Regions from separate parts of the Paenibacillus sp. ICGEB2008 genome, predicted to be linked through region 2. Evidence: riboswitches for the same ligand, from Rfam matches in the RefSeq annotation. Region 2 holds a riboswitch; the other holds the start of a gene.
The links. Region 2 has a riboswitch for glycine ahead of gcvT (glycine cleavage system aminomethyltransferase GcvT). Riboswitches for the same ligand answer to the same signal wherever they lie in the genome.
Positions count from the first base shown of each region.

Region 1: it holds a riboswitch for glycine, as region 2 does, so the genes downstream of both, sdaAB (L-serine ammonia-lyase, iron-sulfur-dependent subunit beta) here and gcvT (glycine cleavage system aminomethyltransferase GcvT) in region 2, are expected to answer to the same signal.

Region 1 is NZ_AMQU01000012.1:16,719-19,875, forward strand. It holds partial or broken gene sdaAA (L-serine ammonia-lyase, iron-sulfur-dependent, subunit alpha) at 1-614, opposite strand, end outside; gene sdaAB (L-serine ammonia-lyase, iron-sulfur-dependent subunit beta) at 604-1,293, opposite strand; glycine riboswitch at 1,505-1,619, opposite strand; gene C400_RS0112475 (DUF6359 domain-containing protein) at 1,834-3,157, shown strand, end outside.
Region 2 is NZ_AMQU01000008.1:76,097-79,253, reverse strand. It holds gene gcvH (glycine cleavage system protein GcvH) at 323-721, opposite strand; glycine riboswitch at 1,024-1,216, shown strand; glycine riboswitch at 1,217-1,313, shown strand; gene gcvT (glycine cleavage system aminomethyltransferase GcvT) at 1,393-2,493, shown strand; gene gcvPA (aminomethyl-transferring glycine dehydrogenase subunit GcvPA) at 2,618-3,157, shown strand, end outside.

The DNA.
Region 1 (3,157 bases), on a different contig from region 2:
CGTGTTCTTAAGAGCGAGCCTACGGCGTGAACGGCCTGCTCAGGTGTGCCACCGCGTAGCTCCACCATCGCGCCAGCGGCCATCCCGATGGCTGAGCCAATCTCAGCCTGACAGCCTCCCTCCGCGCCGGAAATGAAGGAATTGTTGGCGATGACGTAGCCAATGGCTCCGGCTGCGAACAAGCCGTGCACCATATGCTCATCATCCCAGCCGAATCGCTCCTGCGCACTAATGAACACACCGGGGATGACTCCACAAGAGCCAGCAGTGGGCGTAGCCACAATACGCCCCATGGATGCATTAACCTCCGACACGGATAGCGCATAAGCCATGGCGAGTGCAGAGGCGTCGCCGGAGCAGGTTTCCCCTGCCCGCAGATACTCGGCCAGACGCTTGCCATCACCGCCCGTTAATCCACTGCGGGATACGGTGTCTTGTGTCTGACCACGATGAACGGCCTCCTTCATGACTTCATAATAATCAGACATTTGGCGGAAGATTTCTTCTTCCGTTGTATTCGTCTCTTGTACCTGCTCTTGAATCATCAGGCGGCCAATCGTGGTGGATTCCTCCGCGCATATGGCGCTGATTTCATGCAGATGGCTAAATCGCATCAGATTCAGCTCCTTTTTTCAAATTAATCATTTTAATTTCGTACATATGTGGTAAGGATCGTAGTTTTGCGATCAGTTCAGCCGTAGGAGGACTGTCCGTTTCGATGGCGGTAAGTGCTTCTCCATCTCGGCCTTTGCGATCCACATGCATATAGGCAATGTTAATGTCGGCAGCGCCGAGTGCTGAAGTCACCGCACCTAATGTGCCGGGCTTATCCGAGTGAAGAAGCACCAACGTAGCCAGCTCCCCGGTCAGGTTGACTCGGAATTCGTTGAGCTGCTGGACATGGATGCTGCCGCCGCCGATGGAGGAGCCCAGCAGTGTGCGCTGATCCTCACCCTTCCACAGTTCAAAACGGACGGTATTTGGATGGGGCGCGGGTAGTCCGCTGACGGCAAACTCCACGGCCATTCCAGCCTGCTCCGCCCATTGCTCGGCATCTGGAATTCGGTGGTCGTCTGTATCGTAATTGAGCAGGCCTGCGATGAGTGCTAGGTCTGTACCGTGTCCTTTGTAGGTGTCGGCGAAGGAGCCGTACAGTGTCATGCGGGCACGGTCCGGCTGCATCCCGAGCCAGTGACGGGCAACGCGTGCAAGCCGCACCGCGCCTGCAGTGTGTGAACTGGAAGGTCCGGTCATGGCCGGACCGATAATGGAAAATACATCTTTGAAACGCATGGTGTGGCCCCCTGTATGTTCTAGTACCATAGTATATGGTATTTCCGCGTTTGTGCGCAGCTATGACGGTTCCTAATGCTGACGTACAATGTGAGCGCAAAAAAGGACAGGATAAGGAAGTTTCCCTTATCTCTGTCCTCGTTACCTGAGAGTTTCGTGCGGTGTACTTACCGCCTTACCCCTTGGGTGGCTTGCGCTCTCTCCAGAGTTGCGTCAGATGACGATACATGGACCTGAGAGATTATCCGCCAGCCGGGTGCTGACGTCTTGCTCCTTCGGTGCCGCCAGCGTGTAAGCCCCTGGACAGACTCTCCCGTCATCTTCATTCGCGTATACCGTTCTACATATCTTTCTTAGCGTAATGTATGCCGTGCTCGGTGTCAATCGCAGGTTTCAATTTTTACATAAACAGGCGAGTTTCCGATAAAAAAGATTAAAATTTACATAATTATGGATGAAATCAGGAAGGAATTAGAAGATTGACAGCTAATCTGATAGAGGACAAGTACATTTATGGAATTATAGGAGGGATATTGACGTATGGTAAAAGGCTTGCGGTTCACAGGTTCACGCTTGAAAGGGGTGCTGCATCTAGCAGCGATCGTATCGCTGTTGATTGGGATCCTCGTTCCATTCGGTCAGGTCAAGGCAGAGGGAGCATTGACAGTAGACGAAGCACTTCAGCGCCAAGGCAGTGGAGGTACAGTGACGGTGGAAGGCTACATCGTCGGACATGCTACCGGATCGAAAACAGCTAATTTTTCTGCTCCGTTTGCGAATGATTTTAACGTACTGATTGCCGACCAGGCCAATGAACGTAGCACGTCTAATCTATTGGATGTGCAGCTGACATCTGCGTACAGAGGGCAATTTGGGTTAATAGGTCATCCTGAACTGGTCGGCAGCAAAATTCGCGTGACAGGTACGCTTGGTGCCTACAATAATTTTGGTGGAGTAAAAAGTCCAAGCGCTGTGGAACTGGTGAGTGGAAGCGAGCCGGGGGAACCAGGTGAACCTGGCGAACCTGAACCTGGCAACCCGGGTCAACCCGGTACTACACTGCCGGATGGAAAAGGCAAAAAGGTGCTGTTCGATAATACGCACGCACAGACGGCTGGTGCAGCAGATTGGGTCATTGAAGGCGCCTTCTCCGACTTTGCCAATGGATTACGTAATGTAGGCTTTACTGTGGATCAATTGAACCGCCCTATTCCTTTTACTTATGGAGAACAGGCCATAACCTATGATAAGCTGCGCCAATATGATGTGTTCATCATCGGTGAAGCGAATGTGGCCTTTAAGGCATCCGAGCAGGCTGCCCTGCTGCAATATGTGAATAACGGGGGAAGTGTGTTCTTCATCTCCGACCATTATAATGCCGACCGTAACAAAAACCGTTGGGATTCCTCCGAGGTTATGAATGGCTACCGTCGTGGAGCCTATACTAATCCGGCCAAAGGCATGACTGCAGAAGAAGCTGCATCGCCGGCGATGCAAGGATTAACAAGCTCCGATTGGCTGGCGACCAACTTTGGTGTTCGTTTCCGTTATAATGCGCTTGGCGATGTAAATGCTACGGACATCGTAGCCGCAGATCAATCCTTCGGCATTACCAAGGGTGTACGCTCGATTGCCATGCATGCGGGATCTACGCTGGCTATTATTGATCCTACCAAAGCCAAAGGAATTGCCTATATCCCGACAGGTACAAAAAAATGGGGCAATGCAGTAGACCAAGGAGTCTATAATGGCGGAGGCCGTGCGGAAGGTCCTTATGCTGCGATCTCCAAGGTGGGTCAAGGCAAGGCAGCATTTATCGGTGATTCTTCCCCTGTAGAAGATGCTACTCCGAAATATGCGCGTG
Region 2 (3,157 bases):
GAACGTTGATGACAACATTTAAATTTAAAATAACGGACAACGTATTATACCTGCATAATTCTTCTTAATATGACCGATAACAATAGAAATTAGTCGAAAAAACAGTGCTGTAAATCTGCACACTTATATAGAGGAGCTCACCTCTAAATCTAATAAATCGACGTAATTACGTCTTCTAAAAGACAACAAAAAAATAGCCGCCATGTCAGATCATAGCGACTATTTTATACACAAAACGAGCGGACTAACGATGCTTTTATTCAATTCAATATCCATATAAAAATTTAGAATAAAGCGCTAATATTCCATCTTATATTGCTCGTTATTGTTCATCCGAAATCAACTGCTCGTACTGATCCGCAGACAGCAGCTTGCTCAGAGCTTCCTCGACATCATTGCCCATCTCTACTTCAATCATCCAACCCTTTTCATAGGGAGATTCATTCACCAGCTCAGGTGTGCTTTCCAGAGCTTCATTTACTTTCAATACGGTTCCCGCCACCGGAGCAAAAAGGTCGGATACGGTCTTCACCGATTCAATTGTACCAATCTCTGCCCCCTGTTCAATCGTTGCTCCCGCCCCAGGTAATTCCACAAAAACAATATCACCCAGTTGATGCTGTGCAAAGTCTGTAATGCCGATCCGCAACGTCCCGTCTGCTGTGCGCTGAACCCACTCATGTTCGTCTGTATACCAAAGTTCCCGTTTCACTTCACTCATCCTGCTTTCGCCTCACTTCCACATGAATAAAATGCTTTTAATCACCTGTATTAGACAGGTTAAGATTATGACAACATGAGCAATCATGTCAATAATACTAACAAAAATACTTCATGTTATCTCATATAGCATAGAATATTAAAAAATGATAACTTGTAACAAACGCTTACATATCCTTATTTATACATTAAATGTTTTTTGGATTGTTTTATATGACATTTTTATTGACATTTTGAATGAATTTGCGTATTAATGGGTTATAGCAAATGCTTTTGGAAATACCCCGACAACTGCAAACGCGGATGAACGCGGAGGGAGAGACTACCCAAAAAATTCGCATAGCTGTTGTCGTTTCTGAGACAGTTGTGCACGCGAACTCGGATCAACTTGTTACCTGCAAAACCGGGTAACCTACCGTTGATCCAAAAGGTAGCGCCGAAGGAGTAAACTTGCATTGCAGGTGAATCTCTCAGGCAAAAGGACCTCTGCCGGACGCATCTCTGGAGAGCATTCGCGATTAGAGCGGATCACCCAAGGGGAAACCTGGTTCACACCGGGGTAACTTTCTGGTATCAAGGACAGAGCTGAAAGAAGAGTATGGACTGCCGTCTATACGTTTCTTTCAGCCTGTCTTTTTTGTTTAGCCGATTACACTGGATAGGAGTGAAAAAATGTCTAATTTGCGAAGAACACCATTATTTTCGTCTTACGGGACGCAGCCCGGGGTTCGTTGTATTGACTTTGGCGGGTGGGAGCTTCCCGTTCAGTTTAACGGCATCCAAAAAGAGCATGAGGCCGTCCGGCAACGCGCGGGTTTATTCGATGTCTCGCACATGGGCGAGTTTTTGGTTGAGGGCAAAGAAGCCGAGGCTTTTTTGCAATGGGTAACCACGAATGATGTCAGCCAGTTGGAACCGGGCCAGGCACAATATTCACTCCTGTGTTACCCCGATGGAGGCGTAGTGGATGACTTGCTTGTATACTGCAAAGGACCAGAGCGCTACATGCTCGTTGTGAATGCCTCCAACATCGACAAAGATTGGGATTGGCTCATGCGCCACGTACCTGCATCGGTTCATCTGGAGAATGTGTCTGATGCGATCGCATTGCTGGCATTACAAGGTCCGGAAGCAGCACATATTGCCGCAGCCGTGACAGATACAGATATTACGAATCTGGCATCTTTCCGATTCCATGAGAACGTGCAATTGTTCGGAGCAAAAGCACTCGTCTCCCGAACCGGATATACCGGCGAAGACGGTTTTGAATTTTATATACCTGCTGAGGAAGCGCCCGCCGTGTGGAATGGTTTGCTTCGTTGCGGTGAATCGTATGGGCTAATTCCCGCTGGGCTTGGTGCTCGCGATACACTACGGTTTGAGGCACGGCTGCCGCTGTACGGACAAGAGTTATCTGCCACCATTTCACCGCTTGAGGCTGGTTTAGGTTTCTTCGTCAAGCTGAATAAAGGAGATTTTATCGGCAGAGAAGCACTGCAACACCAGAAAGAACAAGGAATTCCTCGCAAGTTGATCGGGCTGGAAATGATTGACCGCGGTATCCCGCGCGCTCATTATCCAGTCTTCGCGGAAGGCCAACACATTGGTGAGGTCACAACGGGGACTCAATCGCCCACCTTGAAGCGTAATTTGGGGCTAGCCCTGGTGGACAGTCGTTTTAGCACCCTATCTACACCGTTAGAGGTCGAAATTCGAGGTAAACGCCTGCGTGCGGAAGTGGTCGCAGCCCCCTTTTATAAGCGGCCACGCTGATCCTAAATCCTCTTCATTTCAAAAAAATGATCATGTCAGATACGAAATTCTGGATTTTCCAACTACGATTATGTATTAGCTAATTTACTATCTAAATTTTGCTTTTCGAAAGGAGCCAGAACTTATGAAGCAGCATCGCTATCTCCCCATGACCGAACAAGATCAAGCCGAAATGCTGCGTGTGGTGGGCGTATCATCCATTGATGATTTATTCAGTGACATTCCAGAGGCAATTCGATACCAAGGGGAACTCCCTCTTTCCTCTCGGCTTGACGAAAGAGCCTTAACTCGCCACATGGCCGAGCTGGCCGGACACAACGCCAATACAGACACACATGCCAGCTTTCTTGGTGCAGGTATTTATGATCATCATATTCCGTCCGTCATTCAGCACATCACCTCACGTTCCGAATTTTACACAGCCTACACCCCCTATCAGCCGGAAGTAAGCCAGGGCGAGCTGCAAGCCATTTTTGAATTCCAGTCGTATATTTGCGAATTGACAGGCATGGCAGTAGCGAATGCCAGCATGTACGATGGAGCGACAGCTCTGGCGGAAGCGGGCTCACTGGCCGCCGCAGCCACGCGCCGTAAACAGCTTATCGTATCAAGGTCTGTCCATCCAGAGGCACGCCAGGTATTGGTAGCCTATGCGCGCGGATTG